DNA from 2 places in the Ralstonia edaphi genome. Region 2 is predicted to be linked to the other one. Evidence: riboswitches for the same ligand, from Rfam matches in the RefSeq annotation. Region 2 holds a riboswitch; the other holds the start of a gene.
The links. A riboswitch is a leader RNA that binds a small molecule or an ion and turns the genes downstream of it on or off. The one in region 2 is predicted to bind glycine.
Positions count from the first base shown of each region.

Region 1: it holds a riboswitch for glycine, as region 2 does, so the genes downstream of both, R2669_RS01170 (D-amino acid dehydrogenase) here and gcvT (glycine cleavage system aminomethyltransferase GcvT) in region 2, are expected to answer to the same signal.

Region 1 is NZ_CATWHI010000001.1:241,279-255,519, reverse strand. Features, by position in the region: gene R2669_RS01195 (shikimate dehydrogenase family protein) at 1-228, opposite strand, end outside; gene R2669_RS01190 (MFS transporter) at 248-1,633, opposite strand; gene R2669_RS01185 (IclR family transcriptional regulator domain-containing protein) at 1,876-2,643, opposite strand; gene R2669_RS01180 (bifunctional sugar phosphate isomerase/epimerase/4-hydroxyphenylpyruvate dioxygenase family protein) at 2,774-4,660, shown strand; gene R2669_RS01175 (porin) at 4,782-5,846, shown strand; gene R2669_RS01170 (D-amino acid dehydrogenase) at 5,916-7,169, opposite strand; glycine riboswitch at 7,315-7,420, opposite strand; gene eutC (ethanolamine ammonia-lyase subunit EutC) at 7,485-8,285, opposite strand; gene R2669_RS01160 (ethanolamine ammonia-lyase subunit EutB) at 8,306-9,688, opposite strand; gene chrA (chromate efflux transporter) at 9,813-11,048, shown strand; gene dbpA (ATP-dependent RNA helicase DbpA) at 11,074-12,471, opposite strand; gene R2669_RS01145 (hypothetical protein) at 12,486-12,671, opposite strand; gene R2669_RS01140 (c-type cytochrome) at 12,861-13,712, opposite strand; gene R2669_RS01135 (GMC family oxidoreductase) at 13,709-14,241, opposite strand, start outside.
Region 2 is NZ_CATWHI010000014.1:596-9,464, reverse strand. Features, by position in the region: gene R2669_RS24765 (L-serine ammonia-lyase) at 1-1,153, opposite strand, end outside; gene gcvP (aminomethyl-transferring glycine dehydrogenase) at 1,303-4,242, opposite strand; gene gcvH (glycine cleavage system protein GcvH) at 4,311-4,691, opposite strand; gene gcvT (glycine cleavage system aminomethyltransferase GcvT) at 4,739-5,866, opposite strand; glycine riboswitch at 5,996-6,123, opposite strand; glycine riboswitch at 6,136-6,233, opposite strand; gene R2669_RS24745 (hypothetical protein) at 6,634-6,960, opposite strand; gene R2669_RS24740 (UvrD-helicase domain-containing protein) at 7,234-8,869, shown strand, end outside.

The DNA of each region.
Region 1 (14,241 bases), on a different contig from region 2:
ATCCACCGTCGTCACCTTGTGCGGCATGGTGATGAGGGCACCGCGCAGGTTGGTGAAACGGCAGATCGATTCGAAGCTCTGCGCGTAGTCCTCCGCCTTGACCCCCATGGGCACCACAACGGCATCGATGCCTTTTTGCTCGAACCAGGGGTTGTAGATCATCGGCGACTTGAATGTCTCGGTCGGGTAGCCGATGTGGGCGATGAGGGTGGTTTTTCCAGAAATCATGGTTCAGGAGAAGCGTGTTTCAGGCGGCCAAGGCTCCGGCCCGCTGGCGGGCATATTCGGCCTTGTCGACGGGTTGGGCGGCTGGCTGGCCCAGGTCGTCCATATGGATGCGATACGTCTCGCGTGCGGTCATGGCGGCCACGGCGGAAATCACCGTTACGCCAAAGGCAATGACGCCCACGGTCAGCCAGATGTTGGCGGCTCCCGGCGGGGCCACGGCGGTGAAGAGGGCCGGCAGCATGGCGGTGATGGCCGTGCCCACGTTCTGCGAAATCGCCATGGCCGACACACGGGTGCGCGTCGGGAACAGTTCCGGATAGAAGCTCGGGAAGACCGCGTTGTAGCCCTGATAGACGACGCCCCACATCAGGATCGACATGACAAATGCGAACGGCACGTTCTTGATGCTGATGGCGTACAGGTAGGCAAACGCGAGCACGCCAGCGAGCAGCGAACCGATCACGATCGGCGGCTTGCGGCCAATGCGGTCGGACAGGTCGCCAACATACGGAATGACGAGCACCGCAACGATGTTGCCCACGACCGGAATCCACAGGTAGATGTCCTTGGCGAAGCCGATGCCGTACGCCGGCTGCACGGCATAGGCTGCGCCAAAGATGGTCGCCACCACCGGAATCACGTTCATCAGCGCCATGCAGACCACGCGCAGCATGTCCGGCATGCTGTATTTGAAAGCGTCGATCACGGGCGAGCGCGGGCGGCCTTGTTGCTGCTGCTCAGCGGTAAAGGCCGGGGTTTCGTGCACTTCGCGGCGGATGACGTAGCCGGCGATGATGACCACGAAGCTCAGCAGGAACGGAATGCGCCAGCCCCAGGCGTTGAACTGGTCGGCAGGCATGTAGTGGGCAAGGGGCAGGAACACGGCGGCCGCCAGGATCTGGCCCGCCTGCACACCTTGCAGCGTAAAGCTCGCGTAGAAGCCGCGCCGGCCAAAAGGTGCATGCTCCAGGATCATCGAGCTGGCGCCCGAGATTTCGCCAGCCACGGCAAAGCCCTGGATCAGGCGCATGATCACCAGCAGTGTCGGCGCCCACAGGCCGACTTGGTCATACGTGGGCAGCAGGCCCACGCCAATGGTCGAAAAGCCCATCAGGAACATGCACCAGAGCAGCACGCTCTTGCGCCCGTGCGTGTCGCCCAGATGGCCGAGCACGAATGCACCGATGGGCCGCGCGATGTAACCCACCCCGTACGTCGCCAGCGACGCGATGATGGCCGTCTTGGGGTCGCCCTTGGGGAAGAAAATCTGCGGGAAGATCAACGCCGCTGCGGTGGCGTAGATGAAGAAGTCGTAGTACTCGAGCGCCGAGCCGATCCAGCCGCTGGCGGCGGCTTTTTTCGACTGGTGCTTGCCCAGGGGCTCGTGGGCAGGGGCTGCGGTCATGGTGGTCTCCGGGTTTTATCTGTGCGGCCTATCGTGCAATTCGCGCGATTCGTTCGATGAAGGGCCGTCTGTACACGCAACGCAGCGTAGTCCGCCCGCGGGGCGGCGCACAAGCAATTGCCGATTGCATTCGTTCGATAATCGCACAACATGGTGCGAATAACGTACGACTCAAGGGTTTCTCCGAGTCCGTACCTGTGTCAAAGCATGGCGTTCCGGGATAACGAGGGGGACGTGGCCGGCTACAGCACGCGCATGATCGACAGGGCCGTGTCCTGCAGCACCTGCAGCACGCGTTGCAATGCATGCTCCGTGGTTTCTTCACCGACTTGCATGTTCACGCTGAGTGCGGCGATCACGTTGCCATGCCGATCGCGCAGCGGTACCGCGACCCCGCGCACACCAATCTGCAGCTGCTGCTCGACCACGGCGTAGTCCTGCCGGGCAGCTTTGCGGATTTCATCGAACAGGCGGTCCCGCTGCAGGATCGTGTAGGGCGTATAGGGCGTCAGCACACAGGTTTCCAGCCACGCCTTGACCTTCTGCTCGGGTTGCGCGGCCAGCATCATTACGCCGGCCGAGGCCAGCGGCGCCGGCACGCGCGCACCCAGCACGAAGCCCGTGCTCATGACTCGGCTCGTACTGGTGCGCGAGATGAAGACGAGCTCCCAATCGTCCAGCACGCTCAGGTACGCCACCTCGCCGACGGCGGCCGTCACCTGCTGCAGGAACGGCTGCACCGTGCGCGGCAGGCGCGCCGAATCGAAGTACGACCAGCCCACCTTCAGCACGCGCGGCGTCAGGCTGAAGAGCGTCCCTTCGCTGGTGAGATAGCCCAGATGCTCCAGCGTCAGGAGGTAGCGGCGCGCGGCGGTGCGCGTCAGGCCGGTCAGCTCGGCGGCCTGCGTGGGCGTCAGCCTCGGGTGCTCGTGGTCGAACGCCTCCAGGATCGCGAGCCCTTTTTCCAGCCCGGCGATCCAGTCGCGCCGGTTCAGCGGTTCCTTCGTCATGGCGATAACCCTAAAAACGAGCGATATGTGCGCACGATTGTACGATCATCGCACGCTGTTGCGCGAATGCCGCTTGTGAGCGCGGGGTGTGCCCACCTACGCTGCGGGCATCGTCAGACAACGCATCGCCATGAATTCGCCCCGCGCAGCACGCCATCCCAAATGCATTGCCACCGTCTGCCTGTCCGGCACGCTGCCTGAAAAGCTGGAAGCGGCGGCCGCAGCTGGTTTTGATGGCATCGAGATCTTCGAAAACGATCTGCTGAACTTCGACGGCTCCCCGGCCCGCGTGCGGCAGATGGCGGCCGACCTTGGGCTGGCGATCCTGCTGTACCAGCCGTTCCGCGATTTCGAGGCCATGCCGCATGAGCTGTTCGCCCGAAATCTCGCCCGCGCCGAGCGCAAGTTCGACGTGATGACCGAGCTGGGCGTCGAGATGGTGCTGGTCTGCAGCAACGTGCAGGAGTTCGCCATCGACGATCCGGCGCGCGCGGCGGACGACCTGCGGCAGATGGCAGACGCAGCGGCGCGGCGCGGGCTGCGCGTAGGTTATGAGGCCCTGGCCTGGGGGCGCCACACGCGAACCTGGCGCCAGGCGTGGCAGATCGTACGGCAGGCTGACCACCCTGCGCTGGGGCTGATTCTCGACAGCTTCCATACGCTCTCGCTGGGCGACTCCCTGGAGGGTCTCAGCGATGTGCCGGCAGACAAGCTCTTCTTTGTGCAGTTTGCGGATGCCCCGAAATTGTCGATGGACGTGCTGTCCTGGAGCCGGCATCACCGCAACTTCCCGGGGCAGGGCGATCTGGCGGTGACGGACTTTGCGCGCGATTTGCTTGCCGCGGGCTATACGGGGCCGCTGTCACTGGAAGTCTTCAATGACGAATTCCGCTCGGCGCCCGCGCGGCTGACCGCGCTGGACGGCATGCGTTCGCTGCTCTGGCTGGAGTCCGAAGCTGGCGGTGCGGAGCTGCCGGCGGCGGCCCGGTTTGAAGGCGTGGATTTCCTGGAGTTTGCGGTGGATGCCGCGGCGGGCCGGGAGCTTGAAGCGCGCCTGCGCGCGCTGGGTTTCGCCTTTGCCGGACACCACCGCTCCAAGGCCGTTGACCTGTATCGGCAAGGCCGCGTCAACGTGATCCTGAACATGGAGCAGGACAGCGCGGCGTCGGAGCATTTCGAGTTGCACGGGCCCTCTGTCTGTGCGATCGGCCTGAAGGTGGACGATGCCGAGCGCGCCATGGCACGCGCGCGCGAGTTGTGCGCCCAGGAATGGCGCGGGCCGGTCGGGCCGAGGGAGCGCAGCATTCCGGCGCTGCGCGCCCCGGACGGCACGTTGCTCTATCTGATCGACGATCGCCAAGCCGATCGCAGCATCTACGAGAACGATTTTGTCTTGCTGCCGCAGGTGCAGGACGAGGCAGCAGGGTGGGCATCGATCGACCACGTTGCACAGGCGCTGCCGGCGCATCGGCTCGACAGCTTCGTGCTGTTCTACCGCGCCATCTTTGGCATGCACGCTGAAGCGATGCAGGAGATTGCCGACCCGTACGGTCTCGTGAAGAGCCGGGCCATGGTGAGCCCCGATCGCAACGTGCGGATTCCGCTCAGCGTGTCGGAAAGCGGGCGTACGGCCACCGGCCGGTTCATTGCCGCCTACGCGGGCTCGGGCGTGCATCACATTGCCTTGCGCACCGAGCGGCTGTTCGAAACCATTGAAGCCATCGACCGCGGTGCCGCACGTCTGCAGCACGTGCCGGAGAACTACTACGACGACGTCGCTGCCCGGCTCGGGCTCGACGATGCACTGGTCACGCGCCTGCACGACGACGGCCTGCTCTACGACCGCGACCCGCACGGCGATTTTCTGCACACCTACACCGAACCGTTTCGCGAGCGCTTCTTCTTCGAGCTTGTCCAGCGCAACGGCTACCTCGGCTACGGCGCCGCAAACGCCGCCGTGCGCATGGCGGTGCAGGCGCAACTGAGCCGAGGCGCCACCACTGCGGCTGACCACTGAGTCACGAGAATTCTGGCGCTCACGGTTGTGCGGCCGTGCGCGCTATCCACGCAACACCGCGGTTGCCCGGACAGCCGTCGCACATCCATACCCATCACACCAAAGAGGAGACAAGGGAGCCATGAACAAGACAATGATTGCCGCATTGGTGCTCGGAGCCACGAGCGTGCCAGCGGCAGCGCAAACCGCGAGCGGTGTCACGCTCTATGGGCTGATCGACACCACGATCCGCTACAGCACGCACGAAAACGCGGCAGGCAACAGCAATCTGCAGATGATGGACGGCGTGCTGACCGGCAGCCGCTGGGGCCTGCGCGGCACCGAAGATCTGGGCGGCGGCACCAAGGCCATGTTCATCCTCGAATCGGGCTTCTTCCCCGATACCGGCGGCAGCCAGCAGGGCGGACGTCTGTTTGGGCGCACCGCGGTGGTGGGCCTGGAGGGCGACTACGGCAAGCTGTACCTGGGACGCCAATACACGCTGGCGCATGAAGTGCTGTCTTCGTATGAGGCGATGGCGTTCGCCAACAACTCCATCGTCGGCTATCAAGGCGGCAACTACACCGGCCTGCGTTACGACAACACGGTCAAATACATCAAGTCGTTCGGCGGCCTGCAGCTTGCCGGCGCATGGACGTTTGGCGAGGCGGCTGGCAGCTTCAGCAAGAGTTCGGCCGGCGCCGGCTCGATCGTCTACAGCATGGGGCCGGCTGAAGTGGGCGCCGTGTACCAGGTCACGCGCGATGTGTCATCGGCGTTCTTCGGGGCGGTGCCGGCAGCGCAGGCCAGCAAGCAGACGGTCTGGGGTTTTGGCGGCAAGCTCGATACGTCGATTGCCACGTGGTACCTCGGCTATACGAACAGCCGTCTCGACGTGGCCGACTACAAGAACCAGGCCGCCTATGTTGGTGCAAAGGTGCCGATCTCCGGCGCACTGAGCTTCATCGGCACCGTGCAGTACGACTGGATGAAACATCTTGATGCCAGCGGTAAGCGCCTGACCACCGCTGGCATGCTCGACTACGCCTTCAGCAAGCGCACCGACGTCTACGCCGAAGTGGACTACACCCGCCTGCAGGGCGCCTGGGTTGCCCTGAACAGCGCGGCCGCATTCAACAATTCGGGCAACACGTATGGCAACAACTCGCGGTTGGGCGTGATGCTGGGCGTGCGGCACAAGTTCTGATCGCTTGGTTCATTCCCGCAATGAAAAAAAGCCCGCCAGTGTTCCGGCGGGCTTTTTTTCATGCTGCGATCAATGCAGCGGGCAATCTCGCGAGATCACCTCGCCCACCATGGCAGCGGTCGCGCCAGACAGCGTCCAGCCCAGATGCCCGTGGCCCGTGTTGTAGAACACGCGCGCGTGCCGCCCACGGCCGACGCGCGGCATCATGTCCGGCATCATCGGGCGTAAGCCGGCCCATGGCACCACGCGCGACGTGCCAATCGCAAAGTTGCGGCGCGTCCAGGCCACCAGCGGTTCGATGCGGTCGGCGCGGATGTCGCGATTGTAGCCATTGAACTCTGCCGTACCGGCCACGCGGAAGCGGCCCGCGCCCAGCCGGCTTGTCACGATCTTTGCGCTCTCATCGAGCAGGCTGACCCACGGCGCGCCTTGCACGCTGGCATCGTCGTCCAGGTGGACCGTGATCGAATAGCCCTTGACCGGATACACGTTGATGCGATCGCCCACCAGTTGTGCGATATGCCGGCTGCCCACGCCTGCGCACACGACCATCGCATCTGCGGCAAGGTCCTGTACGACATTCGCCGAGCTGGTGGAAAGGCGGTCATCGAGTGTGGTTTGCAACAGCAGGCGCACGCCGCTTTCGGTGGTTTCCACACCGCGCACATCCACGCCGTGCATGAACCGCACGCCGCGCTTCTCACACGCCTGCGCCAGGCCACGCGTGAACTTGTGGATGTCGCCCGTGGCGTCGGATGCGGTGAAGTAGCCGCCGTAGTAGTTGCCGCGCAGCGTCGGCTCAATGGCGGCAATCTCCTCGGGGCTCACGGCGTGGCGCTCAAGCCCGCCGGCGACGAGCAGGGCGTTGGCCTTGCCTGCTGCCGCAAAGCTGGCCTTGTCGTGATAGACGTGCAGGATGCCGCGCTTCTGCAGGTCGAAATCGATCTGCTCCCGTTCGGCCATCGCAAACAGATGCTTGCGTGCCTCGATGGCCATGCGGGTGGTTTCGATGGTGTTGCGGCGGTAGTGCGCGATGCTGGCGACGAACTCGCCGATCCACGAATACTTGTGCCACGAGGGCTTGGGGTTGAGCAGCAGCGGAGCGTCGTTGCGCAGCATCCATTTGATGCCCTTGAGCAGCGTGCCGGTGCTGTTCCAGACTTCAGCGTTGCTGGCGGAAAGCTGGCCGCCGTTGGCGAACGAGGTTTCCATGGCCGGATACAGGTGGCGGTCGAGCACCGTGACCTGATAGCCGAGTTGCGAAAGCGTGTAAGCGGTAGTGACGCCAGATATGCCGGCGCCGACGATGACGATGTGCGTCATGGCGGTCCCTATGGAGTGATGTCATGACCGGACGATCCGGTCGGCTCACCCCATCTGTCTTGGGACCTGAGAGCTTGGGCATCAGCAGCGCTGGCGCCTTCCCCTTCGGTGGGCGCGCGCGTGCACGCCTCTCTCCAGATTCGCAGTCGACGCCACAGTCCTTTTGCCTGAGAGTTTCCGGGGTGGTTGCTCCATCGGCGCCGGGCGTTACGCGTATGCGCGTTGGGCCCGGTCTCTCCTGCGGCGTGTTGCAGCTGTCGTTGGTACGTCAGCCGCGCCTGCGTGCTGCCGGTGTGGGCAGCGGGAGGGAGTGTGTCATGGGTTCTGACGTTCGGCAAGTCGGGCTGTACCCGAGGCAACAGCAGAAACGGGTGGGGTGTCGTCCTTCAGGTCGACGCCGCTGCGGCCGAGCGCCAACGCGCCGTTGAGCAGGAACACCAGCCGGCTCGCCGCCTGGTCATAGGTCAGGCCTGCCGGCCGCACATTGGAAATGCAATTGCGCTCCGCATCGGAGCGGCCAACACGCGGCGCGTAGGTCAGGTAAATGCCTAGGCTGTCAGGCGAACTCAGCCCCGGTCGCTCACCGATCAGCATCACCACCTGCCGCGCGCCCAGCAGCGCACCGATCTCATCCCCCAGCGCAACGCGGGACTGCTCGGCGATAACCACGGGCCCGATCGACCAGTCGCACGGCAGACGCTCGCGCACGCTGCACAGCAGGGGCACGGCATGGCTCTGCACCGCCAATGCGGAGAGCCCGTCTGCAATCACGAAAACAACGTCGAATGGCTGTGCTGGCCGCAACGCGCCGAGTTTTGCGCGGCTCGCATCGTCAAGGCGGCGGCCAAGGTCGGGACGGCGCAGATACTGGGCGCGATCGGCGGCCGCACTGTGGGCCGTCACCGCCGTGAAACCCGCTTCCCCAAGTACTGCCGCCACCGCGGCGCTATCGAGCGGCAGGTGCACGGCATCGCGCGCCTGGGCATGCGCCACGCCAAAGGCGAGCACGGCGTCGGTGGTCTGGCTGTTGCCGGCGCGGCCCAGCGCGATTCGGGCGTCAGTGAAGGCACGCAGATGCGTCCACGGATTCAGCTGACCCAGCGTGTGTTTTGGCATGTTCGGCTTCCTCAGGGATTTCACAGCGCGTGAGCCAACTGCAGCAGCGGTTGCCGCGCCGTCGCGTCTTGCAGGCGGCCGGCAGCATCGACGATGCCCATGCCTTGCAGCCACGCCTCGAACTCCGGTGCGGGCCGCAGGCCGAGTGTGTCGCGCAGATAAAGCGCGTCATGAAACGACGTGCTCTGGTAGTTCAGCATGATGTCGTCAGCGCCCGGCACGCCCATGATGAATTGGACGCCCGCCACGCCAAACAGCGTCAGCAGTGTATCCATGTCGTCCTGATCGGCCTCTGCGTGGTTGGTGTAGCAGACGTCGCAGCCCATCGGCAGGCCCATCAGCTTGCCGCAGAAGTGGTCTTCCAATCCGGCGCGGATGATCTGCTTGCCGTCATAGAGATACTCCGGGCCGATGAAGCCGACGACCGTATTCACCAGCAAGGGCGAGAACGCCCGCGCTACGGCATAGGCCCGCGCTTCCATCGTTTGCTGATCGACGCCGTGGTGCGCGTTGGCCGACAGCGCGCTGCCCTGGCCGGTCTCGAAATACATCACGTTGTTGCCAACCGTGCCGCGCGAGAGGCTTTGCGCTGCGTCATGGGCTTCGCCCAGCAATGCGAGGCTGATGCCGAACCCCGCATTGGCTTGCTCGCTGCCAGCCACCGACTGGAATACCAAGTCGACCGGGGCGCCCTGGTCAATGGCGCGCACCGTGTTCGTCACGTGGGTCAGCACGCACGACTGCGTGGGAATGGCGTAGCGGTTGCGCAGCTCATCCACCAGTTGCAGCAGCGAAACGATGGCGCCGAGATTGTCCCCGGCAGGGTTGATGCCGATGGTCGCGTCGCCGCAGCCGTAGAGGAGGCCATCGATGACCGACGCAGCAATGCCTTTGGGATCATCCGTCGGGTGATTGGGCTGCAGCCGGACTGACAACCGGCCCGGCAAACCGATGGTGTTGCGAAAGCGCGTGACCACGCGGCACTTGCGGGCCACGGCGATCAGATCCTGATTGCGCATCAGCTTGCTGACCGCGGCGGCCATTTCTGGCGTGATGCCCGCGGCGACGCTCGTCAATGTCGCGCTGTCGGTCTCGTGCAGGAGCAGCCAGTTGCGAAATTCGCCCACGGTGAGCGAGGCGATCGGCTCGAAGGCCTGTGCGTCGTGCCGATCCAGAATCAGGCGCGTGACCTCGTCGTCTTCATACGGCACCAGCGCTTGGTTGAGGAAGACCGACAGCGGCACGTCCGCCAACGCCATCCGTGCGGCCATGCGTTCGCCCTCGCTGGCCGCGGCGAGGCCCGCCAGGTAGTCGCCGGAGCGCGCCGGACTGGCTTTGGCCAGGAGCGTCTTGAGATCGTTGAACACATGGCGCTGTGCGCCAATGGTGTGGGCAAAGTGCATGATGGGATACGCGGCAGAGTCCGATGACGGTGACGGCGATGCCTATCCTGCCACTTTAGTTGCCTTCCAAGCCATGGCGGCAATGTTCTAATACGCGTTTCTCAAACATCGATATCCCGCCCCGATGACCGCTTCCGCCACACCGTCCCGCACACATCAAGCGGGCTCTGCCATGGAAGTGCTGGCGGTTTTTCTCAAGCTGGGGCTCACGAGCTTCGGCGGCCCCGTCGCGCATATCGGTTACTTCCGCCGTGAGTTCGTGGAGCGCCGGCGCTGGCTCGACGACGCAACATTCACCGATCTGGTGGGGCTGTGCCAGTTTCTGCCGGGGCCTGCCAGCAGCCAAGTCGGGTTTTCCGTCGGCTTGCTCCGGGCCGGATGGCGCGGCGGTTTGGCGGCATGGTGCGGCTTTACGCTACCTTCCGTCCTGTTGCTGCTGGCTTTTGCAATGCTCGCGCCGAGCCTGGGCGGCCCGGTCGGCGCAGGCCTGATCCACGGTTTGAAGCTCGTTGCCGTTGCGGTGGTGGCGCAGGCCGTGTGGGACATGGCGCGCAAGCTCTGTCCCGACTGGCAGCGCGCAGGCATCGCGGTGATCAGCATTGCCGTGCTTGGTGCGTTGACGACCGTCTACGCGCAACTGGTCGTGATTGCGCTGGGCGCCGTGCTGGGGCTGTTGCTGTGCCGATCGGCCCGTCCGGTGCCGGCTGGCTTGAAGGCAGGGCAGGACGGCGCATTCCGCGTGTCTCACATGGCCAGCGTCGTCAGCCTGGTGCTGTTCTGCGCGCTCCTGTTTGGGCTTCCGTTGATGACGGATCTTCATTCGTGGATGCCCGCGAAGGTGTTCGACGCGTTCTATCGTTCGGGCGCGTTGGTTTTCGGGGGCGGTCATGTCGTACTTCCGCTGCTGGAGCAGCAGACAGTCGCAACGGGCTGGGTCGCGTCAAACGATTTCCTGGCCGGCTACGGCGCCGCGCAGGCCGTGCCCGGGCCGCTATTCACCTTCGCCGCGTTCCTGGGGTGGACGATCGGCCCGGGGCTCAATCACTGGGCTGGCGCCGCGCTTGCCACGGTGGGTATTTTTCTGCCGGGCCTGCTGTTGGTCATCGCGGCGTTGCCTTACTGGCAGGCGTTGCGCGCGCGTCCTTCCATGGCGGCGCTGCTTGCGGGTGTGAATGCCGCTGTGGTGGGATTGCTGGCGTTTGCCCTTTACACGCCGGTCTGGACGAGCGCCGTGCGGTCATGGAGCGATGTTGCCGTCGCAGTGATTGCGTTCCTGCTGCTGGCGCGATGGAAAACGCCACCGTTGATCGTGGTGGCGTTGTGTGCGGCGGCGGGTGTTGCCGCTGCCATGCTGGGTTGAGGCGCTGGCGGCGCAGGGGAGGGCGTCACTCCTCCATCAGCCGGACCCTGACCTTCTTGCCCTTCACCGTCCCGGCGTTGAGCTTGCGCAGCGCGTCGCGCGCGATGCCGCGCTCGACCGCGACGTAGGTCGAAAATTCCGTCACGTTGATCTTGCCGATCTGGTCGCCGCGAAAGCCAGCGTCGCCGGTCAAGGCGCCCAGCACATCGCCGGGGCGGATCTTCTCCTTGCGTCCGCCGAGAATCTGCAGCGTTTCCATGGGCGGCAGCAGCGGCGCATCGTTGCCGGTATCAAGCTCGTCGAGCTTGTGCCATTCGACCTCGCGGCCCATCGCCTCTTCGATATTGCCGACGCGGCCCATCTCGTCCATGCTGGCGAGGCTCAGCGCCCAGCCGTTCTCGTCGGCGCGGCCTGTGCGGCCAATCCGGTGCACGTGCACTTCGGGATCGGGCGTCACGTCAACGTTGATCACCGCTTCGAGTTGCGCGATATCGAGCCCGCGCGCGGCGACGTCGGTTGCAACCAGCACCGAGCAACTGCGGTTCGCAAACTGGATCAACACCTGATCCCGCTCGCGCTGTTCGAGTTCGCCGTGCAGCGCAAGCGCGTGAATGCCCTGCGCGCGCAACACGTCGAGCAGGTCGCGGCATTGCTGCTTCGTGTTGCAGAACGCGAGCGTGCTCACCGGTCGATAGTGCTTGAGCAGCAGCCCGACCGCATGCAGCCGCTGGCTGTCGGTCACCTCGTAGAAGCGCTGGCGAATCTTGCTGTCGTCGTGGCGCTCTTGGAGTTTTACTTCTTTCGGGTTGCGCAGGATCCGCTGGCTCAGTTTGGCAATGCCTTCCGGGTACGTCGCCGAGAACAGCAGCGTTTGCCGGTCGGCCGGGCATTGCCGCACGACCGTCGCGATGTCGTCAAAGAAGCCCATGTCGAGCATGCGGTCGGCTTCGTCCAGCACGAGCGTCTTCAGTGCACCAAGCGCGAGATTGCCGCGCTCCAGATGGTCCATGATGCGGCCCGGCGTGCCGACGATGACGTGCGCGCCGTGCTCCAGGCTTGCCGCCTGCGGGCGCATCGGTGTGCCGCCGCACAGCGTCAGCACCTTCACGTTTTCTTCGGCGCGCGCCAAGCGGCGGATCTCCTGCGCAACCTGGTCGGCCAGCTCGCGCGTAGGGCAGAGCACCATCGACTGCACGTCGAAGCTCCGCGCGTCGAGCCGTGCGAGGAGGGCCAGCGCAAACGCTGCGGTTTTGCCGCTGCCGGTTTTTGCCTGTGCGATCAGGTCGTGGCCCGCAAGAGCGATCGGCAGGCTTGCGGCCTGGATCGGCGTCATGTCGGTGTAGCCAAGCTGCGCAAGGTTGGCGAGCACGGCAGGGGCGAGCGGCAGGGTGCTGAAAGGCGCGGCGGTCGGTTCGATGGTCATGTCGTTGCGTTGGATCACTTGAGCGGCTTGCCTTCGATTTGCTTGTAGATGACCCGGCCGTCTTTGGTTTCGACGCGTTTGAGATAGTTGCGTGCGCCGCATAGCGCACAGCGGAAGAGCGGCCCTTGGCCCTCGTCTTTGATGACGACGTCGGAAAGCTGCCACTGCGTGCCGCAGCTCTGGTTGATGCAAGTGAACACGGTTTTCTCTAAATGGAGGTGTCGTTGTGCCTCGGTGGCGAGGCAGGTGGATCGGGCCGCAAGTGCGCCGATGTCGATCTGAATGCAGGAAGTGAATGAGACGCTGGCGCCGGTTGTACCACGGAAACGCCCCGCCTTGGGGCAAGTAGCGGCTCCGTCTCATCTGAACGGGATGTGGCAGGTCGATTTCTACTGCGCTGGCTTGCGGACGCCGCCCTGCGGGGCGGAAGCTGCGGCATAGAAGTTGTCGAGGCCTTCGATCTCGGCAGCGGTCAGGCGGTGTGCAAAAGCGCGCATGACGCCGTCGTCGTCGTTGGCGCGCGTGCCGGAGCGAAACGCATTGAGCTGCGCAGCGACCATGCCTTTGGGCTGCCCCGTCAGCGGTGGCAGGACCGGGCCGCCGCCACGCCCCGAAGCGCCGTGGCAGTCTGCGCAGGCGGGCAGGGCTCGCCCGTTGTCGCCCGACCAATGCAGCCTCGCAGCGGCGCCATCCGTGGATAGCGCTGCGGTGCCCGGCCGCGCTTGCGCCGCGTAGTACCGCGCGACTGCTGTGATATCGCTATCCGACAACTCGCGCGCGACCGGTCGCATGACGGACGATTGCCGCGCGCCGCTGCGGTAATCGAGCAGTTGCTTGACGATGTACTCGGCCGGCAATCCCTCCAGCGCAGGAAACGGTTGCGGCGCCACCGACTTCGCCCCATGGCAGGTCGCGCATGCAGGCGGCACGGCGCCACTGCCCTGCGTGACAAGGATCCGCGCGCGCGCGGTGTCCTCTTGCGGCGCCTTTGCCAGCAGGGCGGACCATGCCGTCGGCTTGGGAATGAAATCGGTGGCGCGCCTGACCGCCGTGCCGGTTTCCGCCACGTTCCCTAGCGGCTTCGCATGGTTTTGCGCCTGGCTTGCCCCACGAAATGACGAGATGCCCCGATCCGACAACATGTCATAGAAGACCGCGCAGATCGGCAGCGCAATGCCGAGCAACGGCAGCAGCCATAAAACGACCGGCAGGCGGCGAGAGGGCGGGCGGTCTTCGGTCATACCAGTCCCTTCCCGGGGGATTTCAGATAGCGCGCGTTGATGGCGTCGGCAATCCAATACGCGGTGGCACCGACGGTACCGGTGGGGTTGTAGTTGGAGTTTTGCGGGAAGAGGCTGGCCCCGGTGACAAACACGTTGGGCACATCCCAGCATTGCCCGAAGCGGTTGACGACACTGGTGGCCGGATCGTCGCCGATCGCGGCGCCGCCCGTAAGGTGTGTCGACTGATAGCTCGTCGCCGTGTATGGCCGCTTGCGGGGGCCAGGCTCGGTTGCCACCACACCCTGCATGGCCTTGCCGATTGCGTTCCCACGGTCGGTGAGGAAGGCCGACATGCGGATGTCGTTGTCGGGAAAGTCATACGTGATGCGCAGCAGCGGCAGGCCGTAGACGTCGCGGTACGTCGGGTCCAGGTCGAGATAGCCGCCGCGCGTCGGCATGGCCGAGCCGGTGATCGTGATCGACGCGGAATGGTTGTAATAGCGCTTCACGGCGCGCTTCCAGGCGCTGCCCCACTGCGGTGTGCCGT
Region 2 (8,869 bases):
ATGTCAGCCCCAGGTTGTGCTCCATGCCGATCTCCGCTGCGTTTTCGACCTGCGCAGGCGTGCCGCCCAGCACCGCGGCCAGCGCGCCCGCCGCCATCGAACACGCCACGCCGACTTCCCCCTGGCAGCCCACTTCCGCGCCCGAGATCGACGCGTTCATCTTGTACAGCATGCCGATCGCGCCGGCGGTGAGCAGGAAATCCACGACGCCGTCGTCATTCGCGCCGGGCACGAAGCGGTCGTAGTAATGCATCACGGCCGGGATGATCCCGGCTGCGCCGTTGGTCGGCGCCGTGACGACGCGCCCGCCCGCGGCGTTCTCTTCGTTCACGGCAATCGCATACAGGTTCACCCAGTCGATCACCGACAGCGGATCGGATAGCGTGCGTTCGGCCTGCACCGTGAGCCGCGAATACAGCTCCGCCGCGCGGCGACGCACGTGGAACGGGCCCGGCAGTTCGCCTTCGGTGCGGCAGCCGCGCGACACGCACGCCTGCATCACGTGCCAGATGTTGAGCAGGCCGGCGCGCACTTCGGCTTCGGTGCGCCACGTCAATTCGTTTTCGAGCATCAGGCGGGCAATGGACTTGCCCGTCGATTCGCACATCGCCAGCAATTCCTTGCCGCTGCGGAACGGATGCGGCAACTGGTCGTGCGCGGCCAGCACTTGCGTATTCGGCGCACCGGCCGTGACGACAAAGCCGCCGCCCACCGACAGGTAGCGCGCCTCGCGCAGCCGCTCGCCGGCCGCATCGAAGGCATGGAACTTCATGCCGTTCGGGTGCTCGGCCATCGCCTCGCGGCGATAGAAGGCGATGTGCTCCTTCTCGGTGAAGCGCACCGGGTGGCGGCCCAGCAGCGACAGCGACTGCGAGGCGCGCAGCGCCGCCAGCTTGTCTTCGATGGTGTCGGGGTCGATGGTGTCCGGCGCCTCGCCCATCAGCCCGAGGATGACGCCGCGATCGGTGCCGTGGCCCTTGCCGGTGGCGCCGAGCGAGCCGTACAACTCGACGCGCACGCTGGCGACTTGCGGCATCAGGCCGTCGGCTTCGAGGCCCGAGGCGAACATCAGCGCGGCGCGCATCGGCCCGACGGTGTGCGAGCTGGACGGGCCGATGCCGATCTTGAAGAGGTCGAAAACAGAAACAGCCATGGGGTAAGGCTCCGGGGGGCGTTTTGCAAAAGGGGCGAGTCGGCTTGTGGCCGCCCGCGTTCGGGTTGTTCAGACGCAAACGGCCGCCCCGTGGTGCGAGGCGGCCGCCTGAGGCGCGGCGCGATGGCAATCGCGCTGGGTCGCCGGCTTTAGTCTTGCGCGTACTCGCTCATCGGCACGCAGGCGCAGAACAGGTTGCGGTCGCCGTAGACGTTGTCGGCGCGGCCAACCGGCGGCCAGTACTTGCGTGCGCGCAGCGATGCCACCGGGTAGGCGGCCTGCTCACGCGTGTACTTGTGCGACCAGTCATCGGCCATCACCACGGCTGCGGTGTGCGGCGCGTGCTTGAGCGGATTGTCTTCGCGGTCGAATTCGCCCGAGATCACCTTGTCGACTTCGCCGCGGATGGCGATCATCGCGTCGATGAAGCGGTCGAGTTCCACCTTCGGCTCGCTTTCGGTCGGCTCGATCATCAGCGTGCCCGGCACCGGGAAGCTCATCGTCGGTGCGTGGAAGCCGAAGTCCATCAGCCGCTTGGCGATGTCTTCGTTGCTGATGCCCGATTCCTTCTGCAGCGGACGGATGTCGAGAATGCACTCGTGGGCCACCAGGCCGTGCGCGCCCGTGTACAGCACCGGGTAGTACGGCGCGAGACGCTTGGCCACGTAGTTGGCCGACAGGATGGCCGTCTCGGTGGCGGCGGTCAGGCCCGCGGCGCCCATCATCGCGATGTACATCCACGAGATCGGCAGGATCGACGCCGAGCCGAACGCCGACGCCGACACGTTACCGATGTTTTTGCTCGCGTCTTCACCGGAAGCCGCGCGCCCCGGGAGGAACGGCGCGAGGTGCGCACCCACGGCCACCGGACCAACGCCCGGGCCGCCGCCGCCGTGCGGAATGCAGAACGTCTTGTGCAGGTTCAGGTGCGAGACGTCGCCGCCGAAGTGGCCCGGCGCGGCGGTGCCGACCATGGCGTTCATGTTGGCGCCGTCCACGTACACCTGGCCGCCGTGGCTGTGCACGATTTCGCAGACGCGCTTCACGCCTTCCTCGAACACGCCGTGCGTGGACGGGTAGGTGATCATGATCGCCGCGAGGTTCTTGCTGTGTTCGGCCGCCTTCTTCTCCAGGTCGGCCAGATCGACGTTGCCGCGCTCATCGCAGGCCACGACGACCACCTGCATGCCGGCCATCTGCGCCGATGCGGGGTTCGTACCGTGCGCCGACGACGGGATCAGGCACACGTTGCGGTGCGCTTCGCCACGGCTGGCGTGGTAGGCGTGGATGATCAGCAGACCGGCGTATTCGCCCTGCGAGCCGGCATTCGGCTGCAGGCTCACGGCGGCGTAGCCGGTGGCGGCGCACAGCATCTGCTCGAGCTGGTCGATCATCTCGCGGTAGCCGACAGTCTGGTCGGCGGGCGCGAACGGGTGGATGTTCGAAAACTCGGGCCACGTCACCGGCAGCATTTCTGCGGTGGCGTTGAGCTTCATCGTGCACGAGCCCAGCGGGATCATCGTGCGGTCGAGCGCGAGATCCTTGTCGGCGAGACTGCGCAGGTAGCGCAGCATTTCGTGCTCGGAGTGGTGCGCGTTGAACACCGGGTGCGTCAGGTACGCGCTCTGGCGGATGAGCGAGGCCGGATACGCATCGGCGACGCCCGCTTCGGTCTGGTCGAAGTCCGGCGCGCTCGCGTGGGCGGCATGCGCGAAGACTTCCCACAGCGCCACGACATCGGCGCGCGTGACGGTCTCGTCCAGCGAGATGCCCAGTCGCGCGTCGTCGATCTGGCGCAGGTTGATGCCGCGCGCCTGCGCAGCGATGTGCAGGTTGGCGGTGCGCGGGCCGGTGGCGACGGTCAGCGTGTCGAAGAAGGCATCGGCTTCCAGCGTGTAGCCGATCGCGCGCAGGCCGGCGGCCAGCGTGGCGGTCAGGCGGTGCACGCGCTGGGCGATGCGCTTCAGGCCTTGCGGGCCGTGGTAGACGGCGTACATCGACGCCATCACGCCCAGCAGCACCTGCGCGGTACAGATGTTCGAGGTGGCCTTCTCGCGGCGGATGTGCTGCTCGCGCGTTTGCAGCGCGAGGCGGTAGGCCGGGTTGCCTTGCGCATCGATCGTCACGCCGACCAGTCGGCCCGGCATCGAGCGCTTGAACGCATCGCGCACGGCCATGTAGCCGGCGTGCGGGCCGCCGAAACCGAACGGCACGCCAAAGCGTTGCGTGTTGCCGATCACCACGTCGGCGCCCCATTCGCCCGGCGCGGCCAGCAGCGTGAGCGCCAGCAGGTCAGCCGCGGCAACCACCAGGCCGCCGGCGGCGTGCACGGCGTCCGTCAGCGCCTGGTAGGTCGCCAGATCGCCCAGCAGCGCACCGTTGGCGCCCGGGTATTGCAGCAGCACACCGAACGCGTCGTGCTTGGCAGCGTCGGCCGCCGGCCCGGTCACCACTTGCACGCCGATCGGCTCGGCGCGGGTGCGCACGACTTCCAGCGTTTGCGGCAGCACGTCGTCTGCCACGAAGAACACGGTCGACTTCGACTTGCCGATGCGCTGCAGCAGCGTCATGGCTTCAGCCGCGGCGGTCGCTTCGTCCAGCATCGACGCATTGGCGATGTCCATCGCCGTCAGGTCGATCACCATCTGCTGGAAATTCAGCATCGCTTCCAGACGGCCCTGCGAGATTTCCGGCTGATACGGCGTGTAGGCCGTGTACCAGGCGGGGTTTTCGAGGATGTTGCGCAGGATGACGCCCGGCGTGTGCGTGCCGTAATAGCCCTGGCCGATCAGGCTCTTGACCACGCGGTTCTGCCCGGCGATGCCGCGCAGCTTGGCGAGGGCCGCTTCTTCGGTCAGGGGCTGCGTGAATTCGCCCAGCGGCATGCCGTCCTGGCGGCGGATGGCCGGTGGGATCACGGCGTCGATCAGCGCGGCGCGGCTGGTGTAGCCGAGCGTGCCGAGCATGGCGGTCTGCTCGTCGGCAGACGGGCCGATGTGGCGGTGCGCGAAGGCGTCGCGCGCCTCCAGGTCAGCCAACGTCGGGCGTTCGGCGGCAAGCGCCGAGGAAGCGGGGTGCGGAGCGTTCATGGCAAGGGCTCGAAATTCAGGCAAAGCGCCAATGTGCGGGTCAGGCACATCGGCTTGGGGTGACCGGCTTAGCCGATCTTGGCTTCGTAATCAGCAGCCGACATCAGGGCGTTCACGTCGTCGGCGTTGGTCGGCTTGATCTTGAACAGCCAGGCGTCGTAGGCGCCTGCGTTCACGGATTCCGGTGCGCCGGCTGCGTCGGCGTTGTTGGCGATGATCTCGCCCGAGACGGGGGCGTAGATGTCGGAGGCAGCCTTGACCGATTCGACCACGGCAATCGCTTCGTCCTTGGCAACGGCGCGACCGGCTTCCGGCAGCTCCAGGAAGACGATGTCGCCCAGCGCGTCCTGCGCGAAGTCGGTGATGCCGATGGTCAGCGTGCCGTCGGCTTCAACGCGGATCCACTCGTCGTGTTCGGTGTACTTCAGATCGGCGGGGACGTTGCTCATGAAAGGTTTCTCCGGAAGATGGGTATTTGGGAATGCAGATTCGATGTTCAGCTGACCAGCGCCTTGCCATTGCGCACGAACGGCAGTTTAACCACAGTCGCGGTCAACTTGCGGTCGCGAATTTCGACCTGTACGTCGGTGCCGATGGCCACGTCCTTGGGCAGGCGCGCCAGTGCGATGGACAGCGACAGGCTCGGGCTGAACGTGCCGCTGGTGATCTCGCCGTCACCGGCGGCGGTGATGACTTTCTGGTGGGCGCGCAGCACGCCGCCCTTGTCGCGCAGGATCAGGCCGACGAACTGCTCGCGCTGGCCGCCGGCTTGCAGCGCGGCCTTGCCGGTGAAGTCGCGTTCGCTTTGCAGGTCGACCGTCCAGGCGAGGCCGGCGTCGAGCGGGGAAACATGCTCGTCCATGTCCTGGCCGTAGAGATTCATGCCGGCTTCCAGGCGCAGCGTGTCACGCGCGCCCAGGCCTGCCGGGCGCACGCCGGCCTGCAGCAGGCGCTCCCAGACGCCCGCGATCTGCGAGGCCGGCACGACGAGTTCGAAACCGTCTTCACCGGTGTAGCCGGTGCGGGCGACCATGACCTCGCCTACGTTTTCCACGGTGACGAAGCCCGCGTTGAACGGCTTGAGCGCATCGCCCACGGCCTGCGTGCCGGGCAGCGCGGCGTAGGTCTTGGCGCGCGCGTTCGGGCCCTGCACGGCCAGGATGCCCAGCGGCTCGGCGCCCGCATTGTTGTCGGAGCGGCGCGGCGTGATGGTCACGTCGGTGCCGGCGGCGGCGTTCTGCGCGACGATCCACTCCAGGTCGGTCGGTGCCGTGCCGGCGTTGACCACCAGGCGGAACCAGTCTTCGCGGAAGAAGTAGACGATCAGGTCGTCGATCACGCCGCCCTTGGGGTTCAGCATGCAGCTGTAGAGCGCCTTGCCGGGCGTCTGCAGCTTGTCGACGTTGTTGGCGAGCAGCCCACGCAGGAAATCGCGCACGCGCGCGCCGGTGAGGTCGACCACGCACATATGCGAGACGTCGAAGATGCCGGCATCTTGGCGCACGGCGTGGTGCTCTTCGATCTGGGAGCCGTAGTTGACGGGCATGTCCCAGCCGCCAAAGTCGACCATGCGGGCGCCCAGCGAGCGGTGGATGGCATTGAGCGGCGTGTGTTGGAGCGTCATGGAATCTCTCGGCTGAGTGCGCCGCCGTGGCTTGGGCGCGGCGCATGGATCGGGAACCAGAAAAGCAAAAAGGCCACCCGCGCAGCCTGATCCCTCATGGTGACGCCATGAAGATCAACAAGCTGCGCAGATGGCCCCTCTGTCCTTGGTACCTGAGAGATTGCGAAGCGGTGCGCATAGCGGTGCGCGCCGTTCGTGAGCCCCTTCGGTGGGCGCCCGCAGTGGTCGTGCGGCGCCAGCTCTCCAGAGTGCGGTCGGACGCATGTCCGCCGATCCGCCCGGTCCTGGATGCCTGAGAGTTTTCGGGTGCTACCCCTTCGGCGGCGCCTTGCCGTGTACGGCGGGCACGCTCTCCCGGATGGATGGGCGGAATTTACGGAAGGGGGATGGGATTGTCAATTGGGGTGGACTTGGCGGTTTCGGGTTGGGGGGAGGGCTGGATTTTTTGTGCTTGTGGTCCATCCCCCTTTCGTTCCCTGCCGGGACCGACTTACTTTTCTTTGTCTTGCCAAAGAAAAGTAAGCAAAAGAAAGGCGCGCCCGAGATGGCGGAAGACTCCTTGAATTTATGTCGCAGGGAGGGGAAGGGAAAAACTCGCTTCGCTCAGACAGTTTCCCTTCCTTTTTCCTCCCTGCAACAGAAATTCAAGGCGCCATCTAGGGCAGGAACGTCAAAGGCCAAAGACAACGGCCACACCGTCGGGGCGCGGGCGGGAGCGCCTTGTTCGGGTGTGGTCGGAGTGCGGGTGTGGCTGCTCTTGCTTTGACTTACTTGCCGATTTGGCGGCTGACTTGGTTTTCCTGCTGGTTCAGCGTGCGCTGTTCCTGTTTGGTGATGTGCCCACCGTTTTGGGCGGCCATGTCACGCTCTTCCTGGCGAATCTGGCGGTCTTCCTTGTGCAGCTGGCGCGCCTGGCTCTTGGTGATTTCGCCTTCCTTCACTTCGTTGTGGATGCGCTTGTTCTGGTTGGCGAGGCGGTGGTTGACCTCGGCGCGGCGCGGGTGGTCCTTTTGCCATTGCGTCTGGGCGAAGGCGCCCGTGGTGGCAGACAGGGCGACGGCGCTGATGGCCAGGGCTTTGACGATGCGGTTCATGGTGCGTTCTCCGATGAGCGGCCGACCGATTCAGCCGCTGTCCCGTCCATAACGGCGTGCTGAGGAGCGCCGTGTACGGCGTTCGTGTAACGGCGCGTAAGCGATGTAACGCCCCTGCGAAAAGGGAGGGGCGCAAACGCATACGGTGCGGTATCGGGCACCTCCGCTGGCGCCCCGGTGAAGGGTTTGCCATCTGCTCAATCGACGCAAAAGCGCCGTGCTACCATCGCCCTCCGCTGTCGTTCCCGCCTGCTTTTTCTTCCGCCTGTCCCCATGTCTTCCGGTCTCGCCCACGGGCTCAATGCAGCCCAATCCGAAGCTGTGCACTACCTCGACGGCCCATGCCTGGTGCTCGCGGGGGCGGGCTCGGGCAAGACGCGCGTGATCACGCAGAAGATCGCGCACCTGATCCTCGACAAGGGCTTCGAGCCCAAGCACATCGCCGCCGTTACGTTTACCAACAAGGCGGCCAAGGAAATGCAGGAGCGCGTGGCCAAGCTGATGGACGGCAAGACACGCGAAGACGGCAAGCGCATTCCCATCAAGCAGTTGACGGTCTGTACGTTCCACTCCCTTGGCGTGCAGATATTGCGCGCCGAGGCTGAACACGTCGGCCTCAAGCCGCGTTTCTCGATCATGGATTCCGACGATTGCTTCGGCATGATCCAAGAGCAACTCGCGACGACCGACAAGCAGCTGATCCGCCGCGTGCAGAGCACGATCTCGCTGTGGAAGAACGGTCTCGTCGATCCGGACACCGCGATTGCCGAGGCGCTCGCCAACAACAACGTCGACGACCACCAGGCTGCGCTCGTCTACCGCAACTACGTCGCGACGCTGCATGCGTATCAGGCGGTGGATTTTGACGACCTCATCCGCATTCCCGCCGAGCTGTTCGCGCGCAATGAAGACGTGCGCCTGAAGTGGCAGAACCGCCTGCGTTACTTCCTCGTCGATGAATACCAGGACACCAACGCCTGCCAGTATCAGCTGCTGAAGCTGCTCGCGGGCGGTTCGCACCTGCGGGCGCCGGCCTTCACGGCGGTGGGCGACGACGACCAGGCCATCTACGGCTGGCGCGGCGCGACGCTCGACAACCTCAAGCTGCTGCAGACGGATTTCCCGAACCTGAAGGTGATCAAGCTGGAGCAGAACTACCGCTCCACCGTGCGCATCCTGAACGCCGCGAACGCAGTCATCGCGCAGAACCCGAAGCTGTTCGAGAAGACGCTGTGGAGCGAGCACGGCATGGGCGATGCCATCAACGTGACCAGCGCGAATGACGAAGAACACGAAGCCGAAAGCGTCGTCTTCAAGCTGTCCGCCCACAAGTTCGAGCGCCGCGCGCAGTTTCGCGATTACGCGATCCTGTATCGCGGCAACTTTCAGGCGCGCCTGTTCGAGCAGATCCTGCGCCGAGAGCGCATTCCGTATGTGCTCTCGGGAGGGCAGAGCTTTTTCGACAAGGCGGAGATTAAGGATCTGTGCGCGTATCTGCGGCTGATTGCCAATGCGGATGATGATCCTGCGTTCATTCGCGCCATCACCACGCCCAAGCGCGGCGTGGGCAATGCGACGCTGGAAGTGCTGGGCGCATTCGCGGGACAGGCCAAGGTGTCGCTGTTCGAGGCGGCGATGATGGGCGGCATCGAAGCGCAACTCGCGCCGCGCCAGCTGGAGCCGCTGCGGGTGTTCTGCGAATTCATCGTGCGGCTCTCGGACCGCGCCGCCAAGGAGCCCGCCGCCACGCTGCTCGACGAGATGATGGAAGGCATCCACTACGAGGCCTACCTGTACGACACCTACGACGAGCGCCAGGCGCAGAACAAGTGGACCAACGTGCTGGAGTTTCTCGACTGGCTCAAGCGCAAGGGCACCAAGCCGGAGAAGGATGACGACGAAGGTGACG